Regions from separate parts of the Streptomyces sp. NPDC025833 genome, predicted to be linked through region 3. Evidence: riboswitches for the same ligand, from Rfam matches in the RefSeq annotation. Region 3 holds a riboswitch; each other region holds the start of a gene.
The links. A riboswitch is a leader RNA that binds a small molecule or an ion and turns the genes downstream of it on or off. The one in region 3 is predicted to bind cyclic di-AMP.
Positions count from the first base shown of each region.

Region 1: another riboswitch for cyclic di-AMP. It lies ahead of ACZ4K2_RS07755 (transglycosylase family protein); the one in region 3 lies ahead of ACZ4K2_RS13920 (transglycosylase SLT domain-containing protein).
Region 2: another riboswitch for cyclic di-AMP. It lies ahead of ACZ4K2_RS25170 (M23 family metallopeptidase); the one in region 3 lies ahead of ACZ4K2_RS13920 (transglycosylase SLT domain-containing protein).
Region 4: another riboswitch for cyclic di-AMP. It lies ahead of ACZ4K2_RS15335 (M23 family metallopeptidase); the one in region 3 lies ahead of ACZ4K2_RS13920 (transglycosylase SLT domain-containing protein).

Region 1 is NZ_JBVHNF010000004.1:67,821-73,571, forward strand. It holds gene eno (phosphopyruvate hydratase) at 1-357, opposite strand, end outside; gene ACZ4K2_RS07755 (transglycosylase family protein) at 668-1,450, opposite strand; cyclic di-AMP (ydaO/yuaA leader) riboswitch at 1,455-1,628, opposite strand; gene ACZ4K2_RS07760 (transglycosylase family protein) at 1,816-2,988, opposite strand; gene ACZ4K2_RS07765 (cytochrome P450 family protein) at 3,132-4,427, opposite strand; gene ACZ4K2_RS07770 (hypothetical protein) at 4,424-5,751, opposite strand, start outside.
Region 2 is NZ_JBVHNF010000014.1:118,752-124,502, reverse strand. It holds gene ACZ4K2_RS25180 (bifunctional acetate--CoA ligase family protein/GNAT family N-acetyltransferase) at 1-2,164, opposite strand, end outside; gene ACZ4K2_RS25175 (HPr family phosphocarrier protein) at 2,339-2,620, shown strand; gene ACZ4K2_RS25170 (M23 family metallopeptidase) at 2,781-3,536, opposite strand; cyclic di-AMP (ydaO/yuaA leader) riboswitch at 3,549-3,708, opposite strand; gene ACZ4K2_RS25165 (M16 family metallopeptidase) at 3,919-5,307, opposite strand; gene ACZ4K2_RS25160 (M16 family metallopeptidase) at 5,304-5,751, opposite strand, start outside.
Region 3 is NZ_JBVHNF010000007.1:115,312-121,062, reverse strand. It holds gene ACZ4K2_RS13935 (ABC transporter ATP-binding protein) at 1-221, opposite strand, end outside; gene ACZ4K2_RS13930 (LolA family protein) at 263-1,519, opposite strand; gene ACZ4K2_RS13925 (polyprenyl synthetase family protein) at 1,963-2,973, opposite strand; cyclic di-AMP (ydaO/yuaA leader) riboswitch at 3,566-3,737, shown strand; gene ACZ4K2_RS13920 (transglycosylase SLT domain-containing protein) at 3,743-4,225, shown strand; gene ACZ4K2_RS13915 (HAD family hydrolase) at 4,252-5,079, opposite strand; gene fahA (fumarylacetoacetase) at 5,350-5,751, shown strand, end outside.
Region 4 is NZ_JBVHNF010000008.1:18,008-23,758, reverse strand. It holds gene ACZ4K2_RS15350 (MarR family winged helix-turn-helix transcriptional regulator) at 1-363, opposite strand, end outside; gene ACZ4K2_RS15345 (dihydrofolate reductase family protein) at 495-1,628, shown strand; tRNA gene ACZ4K2_RS15340 (tRNA-Met) at 1,684-1,757, opposite strand; cyclic di-AMP (ydaO/yuaA leader) riboswitch at 2,068-2,234, shown strand; gene ACZ4K2_RS15335 (M23 family metallopeptidase) at 2,244-3,311, shown strand; gene ACZ4K2_RS15330 (aldo/keto reductase) at 3,381-4,325, shown strand; gene ACZ4K2_RS15325 (PrsW family intramembrane metalloprotease) at 4,342-5,667, opposite strand; gene trmB (tRNA (guanosine(46)-N7)-methyltransferase TrmB) at 5,709-5,751, opposite strand, start outside.

The sequences.
Region 1 (5,751 bases), on a different contig from region 3:
GGCGAGCGAGACGCCGAGGATCGCGTTGGCGCCGAGGGAGCCCTTGTTGTCGGTGGCGTCCAGGTCGAACATGGCCTGGTCGATCAGGCGCTGCTCGGTGGCGTCGTAGCCGACCAGCTCCGGGCCGATCTGCTCGATGACGGCGAGGACGGCCTTCTCGACGCCCTTGCCGTGGTAGCGGTTCGGGTCACCGTCGCGCAGCTCGATGGCCTCGAAGGCGCCCGTCGAGGCGCCGGACGGGACGGCGGCACGACCCGTGCTGCCGTCGTCGAGGCCGACCTCGACCTCGACCGTGGGGTTGCCTCGGGAGTCCAGGATTTCCCGGGCTACGACGACGTCGATGGACGGCACGAGCATCTCCTTCTTGGATGTGACGCTGGAAGTGCGGGGCTGGTGTGCCTTGCGCCTAGAGCCTAACCGTCCGGGGGGCGCCGGCCACCGACCGACCGCCCCGTGGACAAGCCGACGATATCTTTTGTTTCTGCACGAAACAAAGAGATCCGGTGAACTCCCGTCCGTGGCGGGCACGAAAAAGCCCCGTCCCGGTGCGTACGGGGGAACACGCACCGGGACGGGGACCCGTGGGGACGGGGGGTGGCCCGCACGGGGGCCCGCGGGTGGCCCGCGCGGGTGCGCGGGCCCCGTGGTCCGGCTCGGCGGCCGGAGGTCACTTCAGGTGGAGCTGCTGACCGGGGTAGATGAGGTCGGCGTTGTCGACGATGTCCTTGTTCAGCTCGAACAGCTTGCTCCAGCCGCCCTCGACGTGGTGCGCCGCGGCGATGGTGCCGAGGGTGTCGCCGGCGACCACCTTGTACTCGCCGTCGCCCTTCTGCACCTTCTTGCCGGTCGGGGTGGTGACGGTCTTCCCGCCCTGGCCGCCGCCGGTGGACGGAGAAGCGGCCGGGCGCTCGGCGGAGCGGGAGGCGGCCTGCCCGTCGGTGGAGCGGGAGGAGGTGCCGCCGCCCGAGCCGGAGTTCGAGGAGGAACCGGTGTTCGACGAGTAAACCGAGTTGGAGGTGGAGCCGGAGTTGGAGGTGGAGCCGGAGTTCGAGGTGCTCGGCGCGGAGCCGTTGTAGGCGGCGCCCGACAGACCGGTGCCGCACACCGGCCAGGCACCCTTGCCCTGGGACGCGAGCACCTTCTCGGCGACGGCTATCTGCTGGCCCTTGGAGGCCTGGTCGGCCTGCGCGGCGTACTGGGTGCCGCCGTACGCGGCCCAGGTGGAGGCGGAGAACTGGAGACCGCCGTAGTAGCCGTTGCCGGTGTTGATGGCCCAGTTGCCGCCGGACTCGCACTGGGCGACCGCGTCCCACTCGGAGGTGGTGGCGGCGGAGGCGTTGCCGGCCGCCATGAGCGGGGCGGCGACGGCGGCGCCGGTGACACCGGCCAGCGCGACGGCGCGGACGGCCTTGGACGGACGGCGGTGCTTGCCCTTACCGGTAAACAGCATGAGTCGATCCCCTCACCGACGCCTACGAGGTGAGCTGTCGGGTTCGGGCCGAATGAGTTGCCCGGCCGCATTCCCGCTGACGCGGAATGCGGCTTCACCCCCAGCCGGTGCCAGCTTCAACCGCTGGTCCCGGCGCTAACCTTGGGTCCCCCGCTCCTGCCTACGGCGCTTGACGCGACGACTGTTCCCGGGACGGCCGCTGGCAGGATTCGGCGTGGCGGCCGCCGGGGCCCGTGGTGACGAGCGGCCTCGACCGTAGACACGGGCTCGGCGGAATTTCAAAGACGATCAGGGCTTCTGAGATCCATCCCACACTTTCGCCAATCCGGACATCATGGCGCTAAACGGGACGTCAACTCGTGTTGCTACGCGCCCTTTTCGCCCCCTACTTCCAGGGTCTGACCGGCACTGATCCGATTCGGGTCCGCTCCGACGGCCTTCTTGTTGTGGGCGTACAGCGCGTGCCACCCGCCGTCGACCTCAAGGGAGTCGGCGATGCCGGTGAGGGTGTCGCCGGCGCGGACGGTGTAGCTGCCCTGCGCGCGGGAGGCGTGCCGCCCGCCATTGGCCATGTCCTGACCGTTTGTCACGTTTTCGTCCGCATGTGTGCCGCGGTGACGTCCGCCACTGCCGAGCGCCCCGGTGTCGACCAGGCTCCACGACCCGGCGGCCGCGGGGGCGCTGCTCTCGGGCGTGGCGCCCCCGGGGAGGCCGTACTCGGTCCCCGCGTCCGGAGTGGCCGTGGGCGTGCCGCCGGTCTCCCGCGGGGTCCCGGCGTCCCCGGTGGGCGAATCGCCGGGTTCGGGGGTGTGTGTCGTGGTGGATCCGCTGTCCTTGCCGGCGCCCTTGCCCTTCTCCGGGGCGGGCGTGCCGGTCTTGCCCGGGGTGGCCCCGGTGCCGCCGCCCGCGTCGGCCCGGTCGCTCGTGCCGGTACCGGTACCGGTGCTGGTGCCGGTGCTCGGGGAGGACGGCGAGTCGGGCAGGCCCGACGAGCCGGAGGTACCGGGCGTGCCGGAGGGAGTCGGGCTGCCGGAGGGGTCGGGGCTGCCGGACGTGCCGGCGGTGCCGGTGCCTGCGTCCGAACCGGCCGAGTCGCCCCGCCCGTCGCCGTCACCGGAGCCGGTGGAGCCGCCGATGCCCGTGTCGACTTCCGCGGAGGTCGCCTTGGAGGTCAGGCCGGACAGCAGGGCGCAGGTGGCCCACGGGGTGGTGCCCCGGTCGGCGAGGATCTTCTCGGCGACGGCGATCTGCTGGAGCCGGCTGGCCTGGTCGGCGCTGGCCGCGTACTGGCCGCCGCCGTACCGGTCCCAGTCGTCCTGCGAGATCTGCAGGCCGCCGAAGTACCCGTTGCCGGTGTCCGCGCTCCAGGAGCCGCCGCTCTCGCACTCGGCCACCTTGTCCCACGTGGTGCCCTCGGCCGCGTCGGCGCTCGCCGCGCCGAGCAGCGGAATGGCGATGGCGGAGCCGGTCACACCGGCCGCGACGAGGAGAGCCGGGGCCTGGCGGGGCCGACGGTGTCGGCCGTTCCCGGAGAGCATGCGGAAGCCTTTCGAGCGACAGCAGGACCGGCGCGGCGGATGGTTCCGCCCGCCGCGCTGAGGGGTGAACGTATCGGCACACGATCACTTGTCACAAGTTCATGCCGCACAGATCACGTGAAGATCACATAGTTGAAAGAGTGTCACCTTCCGCGGAGGTCCTGTGCCCGGGCGGGGGGCGTGAACTCCACCGGCAGCGTGCGCAGGCCCCGCATGATGAGCCCGCCGCGCCAGCGCAGCTCGGCCGGGTCGACGGCCGTCCGCAGGTCGGGCAGCCGGGTGAGCAGGGTCGCGAGCGCGGTCTGGCCCTCCAGGCGGGCGAGCGGTGCGCCGAGGCAGTAGTGGATGCCGTGGCCGTAGCCGAGGTGCTGGTTGTCGCGGCGGGCGAGGTCCAGCACGTCCGGGTCGGCGAACCGCTCCGGGTCGCGGTCGGCGGCGGCGAGCACCACCAGCACCGGGTCGCCCGGCGCGATGTCCTTGCCGCCGACGGTGAGCGGCTCGGTGGCGAACCGCCACGTGGCCAGTTCCACCGGACCGTCGTAGCGGAGGAGTTCCTCCACGCCGGTCGCCAGCAGGTCCATCTCGCCGCGCCGCAGGGACTCCTGGAGCCGCCGCCGCTGCCCGGGGTGGGTGAGCAGGGCGTAGGTGCCGTTCCCGATGAGGTTGACGGTCGTCTCGAAGCCCGCGAACAGCAGGATGAAGGCCATGGCGGCGGCCTCGTTCTCGGTGAGGTGCTCACCGTGGTCGGAGGCGCGGATGAGGCCGGAGATGAGGTCCTCGCCGGGCTCGGGCACGGCGGGCAGCGCCGCGCGCTTGCGGTGGATCAGCTCGGCGAGGTAGCCGCGCATCTTCTTCACCGACCGGGCGACCCCGCCGCGGGGGCCTCCGCCGTGCCGGATCATCATGCCCGCCCAGTCCCGGAAGTCGTCCTGGTCCTCGCGGGGGACGCCGAGCAGGTCGCAGATGGCGTAGATGGGCAGCGGGAAGGCGAACTCGTGGATGAGGTCGGCGGAGCCGGTCTCCGCGAACCGGTCGATGAGGCCGTCGGCCAGCTCCTGCACCCGCGGGGCGAACTCGGCGACCCGGCGCGGGGTGAACGCCTTGCTGACCAGGCGGCGCAGCCGGGTGTGGTCCGGCGGGTCGATGTTCAGCAGGTGCGTCATCAGCTCGGCCTTGCGCTCGCCGGGGATGCCGGTCTTGCCCTTGGCGTGCGCGGGCTCGTCGTGGTGCGCCGGGTTCTTGCTCAGCCGCTGGTCGGCCAGGGCCTGCCGGGCGTCGGCGTACCGGGTGACCAGCCACGCCTCGACACCGCTCGGCAGCCGCGTCCGGTGCACGGGGGCGTGCTCGCGCAGCCAGGCGTAGGCGGGGTAGGGGTCGGTGGCGAACTCCCACGTGAAGAGGGCGGGAGCCGGCTGGTCGGGGTGGTGCTGCTCGGTCACCCCCCGACGGTATCCGCACCCTCCGGCCCCTCGCCGAGCACCCTGCGGGCGCCGGGGTGCCCGAGGCCGGCCGCCCTGCGGTACCAGTGCCGCGCCTCCTGCGCCCTGCCCTGCCGGTCGAGCAGGGCGCCGAGCCGGTAGGCGCCGTAGGCGTCGCCGGCGTCGAACGCCTGCCGGTACCGCGCCTCCGCCTCGGCCGGACGGTCCATCGCCTCCAGGACGGCTCCGTGGTGGGCGATGTCCAGCGGGTAGTCGGCGGTGTCGGCGAAGTACTCCTCGGCGTCGCCCGGCGACGGCGCCTCGCGGTCCAGGTTCTCCAGCAGGTGGGCCGCCACCTCGTCACCGGAGTCCGCCGCGCGCCGCAGCCACGGCCGGGCGAACTCGTGCTCGTTCTCCACCAGGTGGTGCATCCCCATGCTCCGGGCCACCCCGGGGTGCGCGGGGTCGGCGGCGTTCGCGTACCTGAGCCAGGTCACCTCGGGGTCGTCCGCGCAGAACCGGAGGTCGCCCAGCAGACGTTCCGCCTCCGGGCCCCCGGCCGCGCGCAGCCAGTGCTCGGCCCGGCCCAGCAGCGCCTCGGCGAGCAGCGTCGCCGCGCCGGTGTCGCCGGCCTCCGCCGCCTGCTCCAGGAGCGGTTCCGCCTCCCGGGGCCGCCCGCGCTCCACGAGCAGCCGGCCGGCGCGTGCCGCCGCCTCGGCCACCCCGCCCTCGGCCGCCCGCCGGAACCAGCTCTCGGCCTCCTCGCGGTGTCCCCGGGTCTCCTCCAGCAGCCCGAGCCGGTACATCGCCTGCCGGTCACCGCCGCCGATCGCCCGCTCGAACGCGGCATGCGCCCGGGCCGTCACCAGTTCGACGTCGTACCCCTCGCCCGCCCGGGCGACCTCCAATGCCCGCTGCCACAGCGCGCCGTCGACCGGCGGGCACAGCTCGTCGAGCCGGGCCGCGCCCACCAGCGGGCCCGCCGCCGCCCAGGACCGCGGTCCCCCGCGCCCGAGCAGCGGCGGCATCCCGTAACTCTCCCGGGCGGCCCAGTCCAGGGCCTCCTCGGCCGTCTCCGCGTCCGGCCCGGCGAGCGGTCCGTAGGTCGCCGCCACCTCCACGAGCAGGTCCTCGGGCAGCGGTCCGGCCAGCCCGCACCGCGCCAGATCGATCGCGGCCCGCACCAGCGCCTGTCCGCGCGGGTGCCTGCGCCGGGCCCGCTGGAAGTCCGCCCACAGGCGCGGCGCCAGCGCGAGATGGGCCGCGACGCCGTCCGCCCCGCCGGCCCCGGCCGCCTCCGCCAGCCGGGGATCCGCCGTCTTCGCGGCGCGCGCCCGCTCGGCGT
Region 2 (5,751 bases), on a different contig from region 3:
GTTCGCAGGTCTCGTCGGTGGGGATGGTGAACCCCTCCCCCCGCTCCGGCAGCGCCCGGATCAGCCGGGCGGCCCCCTTCTCGTCGATGTCGTCGTACTCCGGCACCTTCCCGGGGTCGCTCGCCTCCCGCCGCCACTGCGCGTACCGCACGGCTTCGGAGAGGGCGCGTACGGCGCGTTCGGCGGCGGGGTAGGCGGGGATGAGGTGGGTGCCCTCCGGCGGGGAGTCGCCCGGCGGGCGCACGGTGGTGAGCGGCAGCTCCGCGGGGCGCGCGTCGCCGGCCGCCCGGGGCGCCGTGCTGGCCGCGGCCGACAGCGCCTCCGCCAGCCCGCCGAGCTCCACGTGCACCACCAGCACCGGCTTCCCCGGCGCCGCGGCCGCGGCCGACCGCAGCGCCTGCGCCAGCTCCGCGTCTCCCGGGGACGTCTCGCCGATCGCGGGGATCGCCGTGACGACGACCGCGTCGTTGGTGTCGTCGGCGAGCGCGCCGGCCAGCGCCCGGTGGAAGTCCTCCGCCGTCGCCCCGGTCGTCAGGTCGACCGGCCGCGCCGGCCGCAGCCCCTCGGCGACGCACCGGTCGTACGTCAGCACGCCCAGCGACTCCGAGTTGCCGAGGATCGCGACGCGCGGCCCGGCGGGCAGCGGCTGCCGGGCGAGCAGCAGCCCGGCGTCGACCAGTTCGGTGATCGTGTCGACCCGGATGACGCCGGCCTGCCCGAGCAGCGCGGAGACGGTCGCGTAGGGCAGCCGGGTGGCCCGTACGGTGTGGCCCTGCGGTGCCGCGCCGGTGCCCTGCACGACCACCAGCGGTTTCGCCGCGGCCGTCCGCCGGGCGAGGCGGGTGAACTTGCGGGGGTTGCCGATGGACTCCAGGTACATGAGGACGACGTCGGTCTCGGGGTCGTCGTACCAGTACTGGAGGACGTCGTTGCCGGAGACGTCGGCGCGGTTGCCGGCGGACACGAAGGTCGACACGCCGGTGACCCCCGTCACCCCGCCGCCGCGCCGGTGCAGCCGGGACAGCAGGGCGATGCCGATCGCGCCGGACTGGGCGAACATGCCTATGCGGCCGGGGCGGGGCGGCTGCGGGGCGAGGGACGCGTTCAGCCGGACGCCGGGAGCGGTGTTGATCACGCCGAAGGCGTTCGGGCCGATGAGCCGCATGCCGTACGCGCGCGTGGCCCGCACGAGCGCCCGCTGCCGTTCACGGCCCTCGGGCCCGCTCTCGGCGTATCCGGCGGAGAGTACGACCAGGCCCTGGACGCCGTGCTCACCGCACTCGGCGACCACGGCGGGCACGTGGGCGGCCGGTACGGCGACGACGGCGAGGTCCACGGGCCCGTCGATCTCCCGCACCGAGCGGTGTGCGGGCACCCCGTCGATCTCCCGCAGGTCCGCCGGGAAGGCCTGGTTCACGGCGTGCAGCCGGCCCGCGTAGCCGGCGTCGCGGATGTTGCCGAGGACGCCGCGGCCCACTCCGCCCGGGGCGCGCCCGACGCCGACGACCGCGACGGAGCCGGGCGCGAGCAGCCGCCGCACCGAGCGGGCCTCGGCGCGCTGCTCCCGGGCGCGCTGCACGGCGAGGGAGCGGTCGGTGGGTTCGAGGTCGAACTCCAGCCGGACGACGCCGTCCTCGAAGCTGCGTTTCTGGGTGTAGCCCGCGTCCGTGAACACCTTGATCATCTTGGTGTTGGCGGGCAGCACCTCGGCGGCGAAGCGGCGGATGCCGCGCTCGCGCGCGACGGCGGCGATGTGCTCCAGCAGGGCGGAGGCGACTCCCCGGCCGTGGTGGGCGTCCTGGACCAGGAAGGCGACCTCAGCCTCGTCCGCGGGTGCGGAGGCGGGCATGCCGTCGGCGCCTATGCGGTCGTAGCGTACGGTGGCGATGAACTCGCCGCCGATGGTGGCGGCGAGCCCCACCCGGTCCACGAAGTCGTGGTGTGTGAAGCGGTGAACGTCCTTGGCGGAGAGCCGTGGGTACGGTGCGAAGAAGCGGTAGTACTTCGACTCGTCCGAGACCTGTTCGTAGAAACTGACGAGGCGGTCGGCGTCGTCGGCCGTGATGGGCCTGATGCGTGCGGTGCCGCCGTCGCGCAGCACCACGTCCGCCTCCCAGTGGGCGGGGTACTGGTGCCGGTCCTGCCGGTCCGCCGAGGTCTGCATGGGCCCCAGAGTACGGCGCGCGCCGGTGTGCGGCGCGAACCGTGCCGGGCCCGGCGGGCGGCCGGGCCGGGGCCGCCGTACGGCACACCGGGCCGGTCCGGAGATCCGGCCCGGGCACGCTTCACGATGTGGGAAACTGGTCTAGACAACCTGAGCACTGAAGGGCAGCATCACATGGCTGAGCGCCGCGTCAACGTCGGCTGGGCCGAGGGTCTCCACGCCCGCCCCGCCTCCCTCTTCGTCCGAGCCGCCACGGCCACCGGCGTCCCGGTGACGATCGCCAAGGCCGGGGGCGACCCCGTCAACGCGGCCTCCATGCTGGCCGTCCTGGGCCTGGGCGCGAAGGGTGGCGAGGAGATCGTCCTCGCCTCCGAGGCCGAGGGCGCGGACGCCGCCCTGGACCGTCTGGCCAAGCTGGTCTCCGAGGGCCTGGACGAGCTGCCCGAGACCGTCTGAGCAGCACCGGGAGCCGCGCCGTCCGTACCGGGCGGCGCGGCTCCCGCGTTCTCCGGCCGGCCGGACCGCCCTTTCCGGCGCTCCCGGCCCGGTGCGGACATGGCGCAGGCCCCGGCTCGGTGAGCCGGGGCCTGCGCCATGTCCGTGTGCCGCGCGCGGGTCAGATGTGCACGCCGTGGTTGCGGAGGTAGGCGACGGGGTCGATGTCGGAGCCGTAGTCGGGGCCGGTCCGCGCCTCGAAGTGCAGGTGCGGGCCGGTGACGTTGCCGGTGGCGCCGGAGAGGCCGATCTGCTGGCCCGGGACGACCTGCTGGCCCGCCGTGACACCGATCGAGGACAGGTGCCCGTACTGGGTGTACAGGCCGTCGGCCATCCGGATGACGACCTGGTTGCCGTACGCGCCGCCCCAGCCCGTGGAGACGACCGTGCCGGAACCCACCGCGTGGACGGTGGTGCCGCTGGCCGCGTGGAAATCGATGCCGGTGTGCGAACCGGAGGACCACAGGGAGCTGCCGGCCTGGTAGGCCGTCGAGACGTAGGACTGCGCGACGGGGGCGACAAAGGTGTTCAGCCGCTTGCGCTCGGCCGCGCGGGCGGCACGGGCCTCGGCCGCGCGGATCTCCTCGGCCCGCTCGGCGGCCGCCTTCGCCGCGGCCTCCTCGGCCGCCTGCTCGTCGGCGGCCTGCTGCTGGGCGGCGGCCTGCGCGTCGATCTGCTCGGCCACGTCGTCGCTCGCGGCGAGGACCGGAAGGAGGCCGGTCTGCTCCGCGGGGTTCGCCGCGGCATGCGCCGGGGAGGCGGCGAGGGTGCCGATCACACCGGTGGTGGTGAGGGCCGCGATGCCGGCCGCCTGAGCGGTCGTCCGCTTGACCCGGCCGGGCTTGCGGTGCTTCCCGGTGGCGCGCGTGAACGCCATGAAGTGACTGGTCCTTTCCTTCCCTCTCGCCTACCGGGTTAGCTGACGGGTTCGGAGCAGGAAGGTCTCCTACGGGCCCCCTCGCTTCCGCGCGGGCGCCCGATTCACCCCAGGGACGGTGGGTCCCCGGCTCCCCTGGCTCGCGCCTACGGGGACTCGGCGATGGCTGTCCGGTGCCGCGGGTGCGGCGCACTGCCTGACGGACAGCCTGGAAGACGCTAAGCGGGCGTGCTTTCGATCCTCAAACAGATCCGGCCTTTTGTAGCGCATCCCACAGGGCAGACAGGCAACCTCCGCCCCAAAACGGGCATCTGGGGAAGCGAGTGGAACGGCAGGGGCCCTGACGGACCGTAGGTCGTCAGGGCCCCTCGCGCACGGTCCGTCACTCGGCCGCGACCACGGTCACCTCACCGATGCCGAGCGCCTCCACCGGCGCCTTGATCTGCGCGGCGTCACCGACGAGGACCGTCACCAGGCGGTCCACCGGGAAGGCGTTCACCACGGCCGCGGTGGCCTCCACCGTGCCCGTGGCGGCCAGCTGCCGGTACAGCGTCGCCTGGAAGTCGTCGGGCAGGTGCTGCTCGACCTGGTCGGCCAGCGTGCTCGCGACGGCCAGCGCCGTCTCGTACTTGAGCGGCGCCACACCGACGAGGTTCTGCACGGCGACGTCCCGCTCGGCGTCGGTCAGGCCCTCCGCCGCGACGGTGCGCAGCACCTTCCACAGGTCGTCCAGCGCCGGGCCCGTGTTGGGGGTGTCCACGGAGCCGCTGATGGCGAGCATCGAGGCGCCCGTGCCGTCCGGCGCGGACCGCAGGACCTGGCCGAAGGACCGCACGCCGTAGGTGTAGCCCTTCTCCTCGCGCAGCACGCGGTCCAGGCGCGAGGTGAGCGTGCCGCCGAGGCAGTACGTGCCGAGCACCTGGGCGGGCCACACGCGGTCGTGCCGGTCGGGGCCGACCCGGCCGATGAGGAGCTGCGTCTGGACGGCGCCGGGCCGGTCCACGATGACCACGCGCCCGGTGTCCTCGGCGGTCACCGGGGGCACCGGACGGGGCTCGCCCGGGGTGCCGGTCCAGGCGCCCAGCGTCTCGCCGAGCAGGGCGTCGAGGTCGATGCCGGTGAGGTCGCCGACGACCACCGCGGTGGCCGTGGCGGGCCGCACGTGGCGGTCGTAGAACGCGCGCACGGCCGCCGCGTCGACCTTCTCGACCGTCTCCTCGGTGCCCTGGCGCGGACGCGACATGCGCGAGGCGGCCGGGAACAGCTCCTTGGACAGCTCCTTGGCGGCCCGGCGGGCGGGGTTGGCCAGCTCGTGCGGGATCTCGTCCAGGCGGTTGCGCACCAGCCGCTCGACCTCGCTCTCGGCGAAGGCGGGCGCGCGCAGCGCGTCGGCCAGCAGGCCGAGGCCCTTGGCCAGCCGGGAGGCCGGGACCTCCAGGCTGAGCCGGACGCCGGGGTGGTCGGCGTGTGCGTCGAGGGTGGCCCCCGCGCGCTCCAGTTCCGCGGCGAACTCCTCGGCGGAGTGCCGGTCGGTGCCCTCCGAGAAGGCCCGCGCCATGATCGTGGCGACGCCGTCCAGGCCGGCCGGTTCGGCGTCCAGGGGGGCGTCCAGCAGCACCTCGACGGCCACGACCTGCTGGCCGGGGCGGTGGCAGCGCAGCACCGTCAGGCCGTTGTCCAGCGTGCCGCGCTCGGGGGCCGGGAACGCCCACGGCCTGGCCTCGCCCGGCTGCGGCTGGGGGTGGAACTCCATGGTGGCGAGCTCGGTCACTTGGCCGTCTCCTCGTTCTCGGTCTCGTCGCGGCCCGCCTCTACGGTGGCTTCCCGCTCCGGGTCGTCGGGGACCCCGGCGTCCTCGGCGGACTCCGGGGACTTCGGCTCGTAGACGAGGACCGCGCGGTTGTCGGGCCGCAGGCGCGCCGCGGCGATCTCCCGGACCTCCTCCGGGGTGACCTCGAGGACGCGCTTCACCGCGGTCAGGGCGAGCTGCGGGTCGCCGAACAGGACGGCGTACCGGCACAGTTCGTCGGCGCGGCCGGCCACCGTGCCGAGCCGGTCCAGCCACTCGCGCTCGAGCTGCGCCTGGGCCCGCTCCATCTCCTCGGGCGTGGGGCCCTCCTCGGCGAACCGGGCCAGCTCCTCGTCGATGGCGGTCTCGATGACCGGCACCTCGACGTCACCGGAGGTCTTCACGTCCAGCCAGCCCATGGAGGGC
Region 3 (5,751 bases):
TTGGTGAGACCGCGCGTGGCGATCACGTGCGGGTCCCCGGCGGCCGGACCGTCCGCCACCGCGCCCGCGGGCGCGGGCCCCGGCCCCCCGGAGGACGCGCGCTCCGGCGCGCGCTCCGGGGCACCCGCGGGTGCGCGCACCGGCTCCCGGCCCGGGGCGGGCGCGGGCGCGCCGGCCGGCTCGCGGTCGGCTCCACGCCGCGCGGCGGACGGTCCGTCCATCGGTCCCCCCTCGTCTCCTCGTCCCCTGCGGCCCCTACGGGTCACTTCCCCGCGTCGGCCGCCTTCACCAGGGCGTCCTTGGTCACCGCGCCGGCGTACACCTTGCCGTCCTCGGTGATCAGGGCGTTGACCAGGCGCGTGGAGAAGACCGTGCCCTTGCCGAACTTCCCGGAGACCGAGTCGCCGAGGGAGCCCAGGAAGCCGCCGAGGTCGCCGCCCCGGGAACCGGTGGGCAGGCCGCCCTTCGCCCCGCTGTCGAAGGTGGCGATGGACGTCCAGCCCTCGCCGAGCACCTTCGTGCCCCGCCCGTCACCGGGGAGGCCCTCCATGCCCTTGCCACCGCCGGGAAACCCTTCCATGCCCTTGCCGCCGCCGGGACGGTCGCCGCGTCCCGGGGTGTGCTCGGGCGCCTTGGCGGCGTCGTCCCCCTCGGTGACCTTGGCGCCCTTGGGCGGGGTGAAGTCGAAGGTGGAGGCGGCCGGCCGGGCGAAGGAGACCCGGGTGAAGCCCGCGTCGACCACGGCGGCACCGCCGCTCTTCGGGGTCAGCGTGAACTTCAGCGGCAGGCCCGTCCGCGCGTCCACCGCGATGCTGATCGCGCCGACCGTGCTGTCGGACTGCCGGGGCCGGATCAGCAGCTTGTAGGCGTCGCGTCCGGCGACCTGCGCGGTGCCGTCGACGGTGACGGACGTGGTGTCGTCCACCGCCTTCAGGGCCTCGTCGGCGAAGTCCTTGGGCGTGGCCGGGGGTTGGGCCTCGCGGTTCTTGCCGGTGGCGGCCCCGGTCGAGTGGTAGACCTCGTTGCTCCTGCTGTCGTAGCCCCAGACGTCCTTGCCGTCGTGGACGAGGCTGTACTCGGCGCCGCTCTCCAGCAGCGACAGCTTCTGCCGGTCGGGGCCGTCGGCGGCGACGCGCAGGGTGTGGGTGCCGGACAACAGCCCGGTGAGCTTGGACCGCGGGTCGGCGGAGGACCCGTCGCCGGCGCCGCCGCCCGCCCCCGGGACCAGGCCGTCGCCCAGACCGCCGAGGTCGGGCAGGCCGAGGTCGGTGCTGATCTTCACGGTGCCGGACAGCCGCTGCACGTCCGACCTGGCCATCTTCTCGATGAGCTGCTGCGTGCTGATCTTCGGCAGGTCGGGGTCGCCGGAGTCGGCGAGCGCCGGGACGAGCCCGATCGTGGCCGCCGCCACCCCCACCACCGCGACCGGCACGGCGTACCGTGCGGCCTTGCGCCGTCCGGAGCCCGGGTCCTCGTCCCGCGCGGCGCCCACTGCGTCGTCGGATTCGTACGGTGCCATGTGTGCCTTACCTCCGTCGTCGGCGGCGGCTGTTCTCACGCTGGTCCACCTGAGCCGCCATTCTCACCCGAATCGGTGAGGAGTGGTGATTTCCGTGATTCCCATATGACCAAATCGGCCGCGCGGACGCGTCAGCCCTCGGAGGCAACTCGGTGTACGACTGCGGTATGACACAGGGCGACGGCGCCCTACCTCTACCCGTAGGGGTCGTGCGGGACGGTACCGCCATATGGGTGTGCGCCCGGGGCGGGAGAGGTGCGCGCGGTGGGGGCGTGCCCCGGTGGTCGGTGAGACGCGCGGTGAGGGGCGTACGCCCGGGCTCCGCGGCGCGCTGGGGGCTCGGCGGAGCGTCACGGGCCGGTGGAGCGTCACGGGCTCGGCGGGACGTGCGATGAGGGGGCGCGGTGGGAGGGCGCCGGGGGCGCGGGCCGCGCCCGGCCGGGTCAGCCGGCGCGGTGGACCACCGCGTCGCACAGTTCCACCAGCGCTGCCTTGGCGTCGCACTCGCGCAGCGGGGCCAGTACGGCCCGCGCCTCCTGCGCGTAGCGGACCGTGTCCCGGCGGGCCTGCTCCAGCGCGGGGTGCGCGCGCAGGCCGGCCAGCGCCTCGGCGAGCCGGGCGTCGTCGGTGAGATCGGAGGCCAGCAGTTCGCACAGCGCGACGTCCTCGGCCAGCCCCAGCTTGGCCGCCCGCTCGCGCAGCCGGAGCACCGGCAGGGTCGGGATGCCCTCGCGCAGGTCGGTGCCCGGGGTCTTGCCGGACTCGTGGGAGTCGGAGGCGATGTCCAGTACGTCGTCCGCGAGCTGGAAGGCGACCCCGAGCCGCTCGCCGTACTGGGTGAGCACGTCGACGACCGTCTCGTCGGCGCCGGACATCATCGCGCCGAACCGGCAGGCCACCGCCACCAGGGAGCCCGTCTTGCCGGCGAGCACGTCCAGGTAGTGCTCGACCGGGTCACGCCCGTCCGAGGGACCCGCGGTCTCCAGGATCTGGCCGGTGACCAGCCGTTCGAACGCCAAGGCCTGCACCCGGACCGCCTCCGGGCCGAGGTCGGCGAGGATCTGGGAGGCGCGGGCGAAGAGGAAGTCCCCGGTGAGGACCGCGACGGAGTTGCCCCAGCGCGCGTTGGCGCTGTCCACGCCGCGGCGGACGGCCGCCTCGTCCATGACGTCGTCGTGGTAGAGCGTCGCCAGGTGGGTCAGCTCCACGACCACCGCCGACGGCACGATGCCCGGCGCGTAGGGGTCGCCGAACTGGGCCGCGAGCATCACCAGCAGTGGCCGGAATCGTTTCCCGCCCGCACGGACCAAGTGCTGCGCGGCCTCCGTGATGAACGGGACCTCGCTCTTGGTGGCATCGAGCAAGCCTTCCTCGACAGCCGTCAATCCGGCCTGGACATCGGCTTCCAGAGCCTGGTCCCGCACGCTCAGCCCGAACGGCCCGACGACGGTCACGAGGGGTCTCCTGTCTGCTGGTGTCTGCTGGCGATTACACGGTTTGTCGATAGGTCGCTGCCATCACTCAAGTCAGCGTATCCGGTCCTGTTTCGATCACCGATAGCGCCCACCGGTCCAGCCTGGGCGGTATCGGACCAGGACCGGCATGGTTTTGATCACATAGTAAGAACGGACATTTACCGACTTAACAGTAATCCGGGCACTGTGTCGCCACCTCTCCGCACCCTTTTCGGCCCACCGGCCCCTGTCGATCGACGCGAGACCGGTGAGCGTCGCGCCGCGGATTCCATCACCACGCGGACTTCGGGCCCGAATCCCACTCATCCCTCATGTCTGAATTAGCGTATTTTGCTATTTCGTGAGTTGGGTCACTCTCCCCGTCGTCACGGACGGCCCGCCGAAACCCCTCCATCTTCGCGCCCCGTAAGCGAGTTGAGGGTTGGCGATCGCAAAGGATCAAGCACCCCATACGCTGTCGATCAAGGTCAAATCGCACGTTGTGTGAAACCGGCCCTTGTTCCCGGCATGTGCTCTCGCATACGTTCCGGGCCGTCGGGCGGACGCCGAATCCTGCCGCCGCCCGCATACCCATCCACGAACTCATTCGCACGGCAGGAGCGGGGGACCCAGGTAAGTCGCCGGTCCGGACGGCATTCGCCGCCCGGGACGGCTCGGGGTGAAGCCGTGCCTCCTTCGGGGCACGGCCGGGCACCTCCCCGCCCGAACCCGACAGCTCACCTCGCAGGCGCCGGAGAGGAACACCGCCATGCCTGCAGCCGTTCAGCCCCGCCGTACCCGGAACACCCGCCTCGTCCGCACCCTGGCCGCCGCCGGCACCGGTGCCGCCGTCCTCGCCCTGCCGGTCGTCGGCGCGACCAGCGCCTCCGCCGCCCCCACCGGCACCACGACGGCCGTGTCCGCCGGGTACACGAACAACCTCGACGGCTGGATCCGCCAGTCGCTCGCGATCATGGCCGAGAAGCGCATCCCGGGCACCTACAACGGCATCTACCGCAACGTCATGCGGGAGTCGTCGGGCAACCCCTCGGCCATCAACCTCTGGGACTCCAACGCCGCCAAGGGCATCCCGTCCAAGGGACTGCTCCAGGTCATCGACCCGACGTTCAACGCGTACCACGTCGCCGGAACGTCCTTCAACATCTACGACCCGGTCGCGAACATCACCGCCGCCTGCAACTACGCGGCCGCCCGGTACGGCTCGATCGACAACGTGTCCAGCGCGTACTGACGGCCGGCGGGCCGGCCTGACGGGAGCTACCGGAAGGCCGGCCGGTCGGACGGGAACAGTCTTTCGAGGACGACGGCGATGCCGTCGTCCTCGTTGGACAAGGTGACCTCGTCGGCCACCGCCTTGAGTTCGGGGTGCGCGTTGGCCATGGCGACACCCCGCCCGGCCCAGTCGAACATCGGGACGTCGTTGGGCATGTCGCCGAAGGCCAGCGCCCGTTCCGCGCCGATCCCGAGCCGCTCGGCGGCCAGGGCGAGCCCGGTCGCCTTCGTCACCCCGCTCGGTTGCAGCTCCACGGTGCCCGGCCCCGACATGGTGACCGTGGCCAGCGAATCCACCACCGAGCGCGCCACGGCCGCCAGCTCGTCGTCGGACAGGACGGCGTGCCGCAGCAGGACCTTGCTGATGGGGCGGCGCCACAGGTCGTCGCGGCGGCCGACCCGCACCGCGGGCAGCGACGGGTGGGGCATCCGGTAGCCGGGCTCGATGAGGGTGAGCCCGTCCACGCCGTCCTGGTCGACCGCCGCGTAGACCTGCCCCACCTCCGCCTCGATCTTGCCGAGCGCGGCCTCCGCCAGCCCCCGGTCCAGCCGGACGGACCACACCAGGCGGTCCGTCCCGGCGTCGTAGACCTGCGCCCCCTGACCGCACACCGCCGGCCCCGTGCAGCCGAGGGCCGCGAGGAGCGGCCGCACCCGGGGAGCCGGCCGCCCGGTCACCACCAGGTGCCGGGCACCGGCGCGCGCCACCCGCGCGAGCGCGGCGAGCGACCGGTCGGAGACGGTGTCGTCGCCGCGCAGCAGCGTCCCGTCCAGGTCGGTGGCGATCAGTGCATATGCCGGGGAGGGGTCCATGATCAGAGAATACGGACACCTCGCCCGGCCGACTCACCGGTCTTTCCCCATACTTACGTGCTGTTCGCCCCCAAGTGCCCCTCGGCCGAGCCCCGATGACGACCAGTTCCGCGTGCGGAAGGGGGAATCGGCCGGGAGCCGCCGCGCGGGCGACCTGCCGAGGACAGCGGGAGGCACTGCCCAAGACACGTGGGACAGCCGTAACGTGTGCCGCGACCACATGGAACGCACTGCCATGCATGGCCCCGGATGAGAGTGAGGCAGCACCCCATGCCCCCCTTCGACGTCCCCGAGGATGATCCCTTCGGCCCGCACAACCTCCCCTACGGCGTGTTCACGCCCTCCGGCGGCACGGAGCGGAGGATCGGCGTCCGACTCGGGAACCACGTCCTCGACGCGGGCGCCACGGCCGCGGCGCTCGGCTCGCCCCACCGGGAGCTGCTCGCCCGGCCGACCCTCAACCCGCTGCTGGCGGCCGGCCGCACCACCTGGTCGGAGGTGCGCGGCGCCGTCACGTCCTGGGTCACCGACCCGGCGCACCGCGAGACGGTGGAGCCGTTCTTCCACCCCCTGTCCGAGGTGGCCCTCCACCTGCCCTTCGAAGTGGCGGACTACGTCGACTTCTACGCCTCGGAGCACCACGCCCGCAACGTCGGCCAGATCTTCCGCCCC
Region 4 (5,751 bases), on a different contig from region 3:
CACCGTCTCGACGTGCCCCGGTGCCGTACGCTCCAGAACCGCCGTGCCCGCGTCGGTCAGCACCGCGAGCGAGCCGCGCCTGTCCCGGTCGCAGTTCTCCCGGCGCACCAGGCCGTCCCGCTCCAGCCGGGTCACCGCGTACGTCAGCCGGCTGCGCGTGATCTTCAGCGTCTCGGCCAGGTCGGTCATGCGCAGCCGCCGGCCGGGCGCGTCGGAGAGGTTGGCCAGCACCGAGTAGAACAGGTGCGGCATGCCGCCCTCCTGCTGGAGCTGCCGGTCGATCGCGTCCTCCAGGAGGCGGGAGGCGGCGATGTAGGCGCGCCAGGCGCGCTGCTCCTCGGGGCTGAGCCAGCGGGTCGTCATGCGGCCAGTGTAGGTTTGTTTCAAACTTGAACCAAGCCGGTCACACCGCCCGGTGATCCACCCTTTCCGCCGCCGGCCCCCCGCCGGCCGACCGCTCCCGCGGCCGGCCGCCTCCGGAAGAGAGAGTGCCGATGCCCCTGCCGTACGTGCTGCTGTCCGCCGCCGTCTCCCTCGACGGCTACCTGGACGACACCGGCCCCGAACGGCTCCTGCTGTCCGGCCCGGCCGACTTCGACCGCGTCGACGCGGAGCGGGCCCTCGCCGACGCCGTCCTCGTCGGCGCCGGCACGATCCGTGCCGACGACCCCCGGCTGCTGGTGAACTCCGCCGAGCGGCGCGCTGCCCGGCGCGCGGAGGGCCGGCCGGAGTACCCGCTGAAGGTCGCCGTCACCGGCTCCGGCGACCTCGATCCGGACGCCCGCTTCTGGCACACCGGCGGCGAGAAGGCCGTCTACACGACCGACGGGGGTGCGGAGCGGGCCGCCCGCCGCCTCGGGCACGCCGCCGACGTCGTCCCCCTCGGCCCCGCCCTGGACTGGCGCGCCCTGCTGGAGCACCTGCACGACGTGCGCGGGGTCGGGCGGCTGATGGTCGAGGGCGGCGGCACGGTCCACACCCAGCTCCTGCGGCAGGGGCTCGCCGACGAGCTCCAACTGGTCCTCGCCCCGCTGTTCGTCGGCGACCCCGCGGCGCCCCGGCTGTTCGGGCCGGGCGGCTACCAGGGCGGACGGCTGCGGCTGCTCGACACCCGGCGGATCGAGGACGTCGTCCTGGTCCGCTACGCGCCCACCGCCCCCGGCACGGGCACGGTCCCCGTCGCCGCCGACCGCCACTGGCTGCGCACCGCGTGCCGCCTCGCGGCGCTCTGCCCGCCTTCGGGGACGGCGTTCAGCGTGGGCGCGGTCGTGGTCGCCGCGGACGGCACGGAGCTGGCCCGCGGCCACTCGCGCGAGGGCGGCGACCCCGTGGTGCACGCCGAGGAGGCGGCCCTCGCGAAGATCGACGCGGCGGACCCGCGGCTGGCCGGTGCCACGGTCTACAGCAGTCTCGAACCCTGTGCCCGCCGTGCCTCCCGCCCCGCCCCCTGCGCCGAGCTGATCCTGCGGGCCGGGGTGCGCCGGGTGGTCACCGCCTGGCGCGAACCCGACACGTTCGTGGCCGGCGCCGACGGCACGGGACTCCTGACCGCCGCCGGGGTCCGGGTCGTCGTCCTGCCCGAACTGGAGGCCCTCGCCAAGGCGCCCAACGCCCACCTGCCGGACTGAACGCGAAAACACCCGGGGCCCGGAATCCAATGGATTCCGGGCCCCGGGCCTTCAGTAGCGGGGACAGGATTTGAACCTGCGACCTCTGGGTTATGAGCCCAGCGAGCTACCGAGCTGCTCCACCCCGCGTCGTTGTGTGACCAGCATACGTCATCCGCGGGGCGCTCCGCACATCGGTTTCCCCGGCCCCCGAGAACCGTGACTTTGGGTGACCAGTCGAGCGCCGTACGCATCACCGCTGAGTCACCATCAAAACCGTCGGTGACTACTGAACGCTTCCATGCCGCGGTCAACTCGCCCTTTTTGGCGGAGTAGTGGGTGATGGATCCGTCGCGGAAAACGTCGATGATCAAGCCGGACGGGCTTGGAAAGTCACTGGCGGGTCTATTAACGTTCGATAACGCAGCGCGGTCGTCCCAGCCGTCACCCGAGACGGCTCCGTGCGCATGCGCCTAATCCCGCAAGGGAGCCGGGGAACCACTACTTTGGGGTGAATCACGCGGATACGGCCGTGAACTCGCGGAGTCCACGACCGGTATACGCGCGTAGGAGACCTTCCTGCTCCGAACCCGTCAGCTAACCCGGTAGGCGGAGGAAGGAAAGGAGTACGCCCGCGTGGCGTCCAACCGGCCTGTTCCCGAAGCCCCGTTCACCCCGGCCCAGCGCGAGCCCGACACCTTCGGCTACGGCGCCTACCGCGCCGAGGAGGGGCCCTGGGAGGAATGGAATCCCACCGAGGACTCCGTCACCCCGGTCCGCGGCCGGCACCGCGTCGCCAAGCAGCGCGGCGGCTTCGCGCGCAGCTCCACCGTCCTCGGCGTCGGCGTGATCGCCGCGGTCGGCGCGGGCGGCATGGCGAGCGCCAACACCGGCAAGCCGCCGGTCTCCCTCACCCTGCCCGACCTGCCCTCCGTCGGCTCGCTCCTCGGTGACGAGGCCGAGCAGGCCCCCGAGGCCGTGGCCACCACGCTCAGCACCGTCGCCGTGGACTCCGCCGCCGACGACGCGCGGTCCGGCGACGCCGGCGAGACCCTGCGCAACCGGATCATGGCCCAGGCCGAGCAGCAGCAGGGCCAGGCCGAGAGCAGGGCCACCGCCGCCGCGTTCGCCGCCGCCCGCAAGCAGAGCGCCGACGCGGCCGCCGAAGCGGAGCGGGCCGCCGCCGTCCAGGCCGCCGCCGCGAAGGAGAAGGCGGAGGCCGCCGCCGAGAAGGCCGAGGCCGAGGCGAAGCGGAAGGCGGCGGCGGCGGCCGAGGCGAAGCGGCTGGCGGAGCTGGCCAAGCAGTACGCGCTGCCGACCTCCGCCTACACGCTCACCTCGACGTTCGGCCAGGCCGGTTCGATGTGGTCCTCCGGCCACCACACCGGCCTCGACTTCGCCGCCCCCACGGGCACCCTGATCAAGGCCGTCCACGGCGGCACGATCACCGAGGCGGGCTGGGCCGGGGCCTACGGCTACCGGACGATCCTCACCCTGGACGACGGCACCGAGGTGTGGTTCTGCCACCAGTCCTCGATCAACGTCTCCGCCGGCCAGCGGGTCGCCACCGGCGAGGTCATCGGCCGCGTCGGCGCCACCGGCAACGTCACCGGCCCCCACCTGCACCTGGAGGTCCACCCGGGCGGCCAGCCCTCCGGCATCGACCCGATGGCGTGGCTGCGCGACAAGGGCCTCAACCCCTGATCCGCCTCCTCGGCGAACCCGGCGCCGGCGACGGGATGCGATCGTCCCCCGCCGGCGTTGACGTGACGTATGACGTCACTTCGTGAACTCGGCACTTCCGACCTCGAGGTCTTCCCGCTGTCGCTCGGCGGCAACGTGTTCGGCTGGACCGCCGACGAGCAGGCCTCCTTCGCCGTCCTCGACGCCTACGCGGCGGCGGGCGGCAACTTCATCGACACCGCCGACTCCTACACCGCCTGGATCGAGGGCAACCAGGGCGGCGAGTCGGAGACGATCATCGGCAGGTGGGTCAAGGCGCGCGGCAACCGCGCCGACGTCGTCATCGCGACCAAGGTCGGCCAGCACCCGGACCACCAGGGGCTGTCCGCCGCCACCATCAAGGCGGCCGCCGACGCCTCCCTGCGCCGCCTGGGCACCGACCACATCGACCTCTACTACACCCACTTCGACCAGCCCGAGGTGCCCGTCGAGGAGATCATCGGCGCGCTGGACGAGCTGGTGAAGGCCGGAAAGGTCCGGCACATCGCCGCCTCCAACATCACCGCGGAGCGCCTGGAGGAGTCCCTCGACTTCTCCGACCGCGAGGGACTCGCCCGCTACGTCGCCCTCCAGCCGCACTACAACCTGGTCTCCCGCGACACCTACGAGGGCCCCTTGCAGGACCTCGTCGCCCGCGAGGGCCTGTCCGCCGTCCCGTACTTCGCGCTCGCCGCCGGCTTCCTCACCGGCAAGTACCGGCCCGGCGCGACCGTCGACAGCGCCCGCGCCGGCCGGGCCCGGGAGTACGCGGAGTCCGAGCGCGGCCCGCGGGTCCTCGCGGCACTGGACGAGGTCGCCGCGGCCCACGAGGCCCCGGTCGCCACGGTCGCCCTCGCCTGGCTGGCCGCCCAGCCGACGGTCATCGCCCCCATCGCCTCGGCGCGCACCGTGGAACAGCTCCCGGCGCTGCTGGGCGTGGCGGACCTGAAGCTGACCGGCACCGAGGTCGCCAGGCTGACGGAGGCGTCGGCCTGACCCGCCCGCACCGGCCCTAGGACCGGTACGGGTTGTAGGGGGCGTACGGCGTGTACGGCGCCACCGGGCGGCCGTACGCCTGCCAGGGCCCCACGGGCACCGGCCCCCCGTACCCCGGCCGGACCGGTGCGGCCGTCCGCGCGGCGTACTCCAGGGCCGGCCGGGCCAGGTCCCGGCGCCGCCACAGCTCGTCCAGCAGCTCCCGCTCCCGGACGACGAAGTCGGCCCCGGCCCGGCCCGCGCGGCCGCGCCGCCGCAGGAAGGCGAGCGAGGTGGCGCACCTCTCGTAGCGCGCCACCTCCCGGGCCGCCGGGCGCCCGGCGTGGTGCCGGGCGTAGTCCCGGGCCATCCGCCGCGCCCGCATCGAGCCCAGGGCGAACGGTTCGGCCGGCCCCAGCCACCCGGCCAGCACGTAGGCCGGCAGCTCCGCGCGCACGATCCGCAGCTCCCGCTGCCGGGACCAGACCGCCAGCCAGGTCAGCAGCCCGAACGCCGGCACCATGAAGCCGCCGTACACGGCGAAGAAGCCGTACTGGCCGAAGGTCGCGGAACCGTTCCACAGGGCGTGCATGCCCATCGCGAGGAGCAGTCCGCCGGCCGGCAGCAGTACGCGCCGCACGTGCTGCCGGTCCGCGGACAGCGCGGCGGTGCCGAAGCCGATGCCGGTGAGGACGGTGAACAGGGGATGCGCGAACGGGGACATCACGATGCGCACGAAGAAGGTGGCGGCGGTGACGGAGGCGATGCCGCGGTCGCCGGTGAGCTGGTCGGTGCCGAAGGCCGTGCCGAGGTAGAGGATGTTCTCGGTGAACGCGAACCCGGTCGCGGTGACCCCCGCGAGCACCACGCCGTCCACGACCCCGGTGAAGTCGCGCCTGCGGAAGAGGAACACCAGCAGCACGGCGGCGGCCTTGGCGGACTCCTCCACGACCGGAGCTATCACGGTGGCGCCGAGCGTGTCGGCGCCGGCCGGATCCGCGGTCGAGGTGGCGATCCACCTGGTCGCGAAGCTGTTCGCCACGATGGCTATCAGCGCCGCCGCGCAGGCCCCCCAGGCGAAGGCGAAGACCAGGTTCCGCCAGGGGCCCGGCTCCACCCGGTCCAGCCACCGGAACGCGGCGACCAGCCACGGCACCGGCAGCACCGCCAGGCCGAGCCCGACGAGGAAGCCCTCCGTGCCGGTCTGCCGCCGGACGAGCGCGAGGATGACCAGGCCCGACAGCGCCAGCAGGGAGCTCAGCGCCCCGTACCGCACCCACCGGCGCTGCCACCAGTGCGGGTGGCGGAGCGCCCCGTCCCCGGGGGGCGAGGCGTACGTCGGGGGCGGAGGACTGGTGGCCACGGCATCGACCCTAACGGTGACGGGGCGAGGGGCTGATCGTTTTACCGGTCCCGGCCGGGCGGCACGCGCCGGAACAGCAGATCG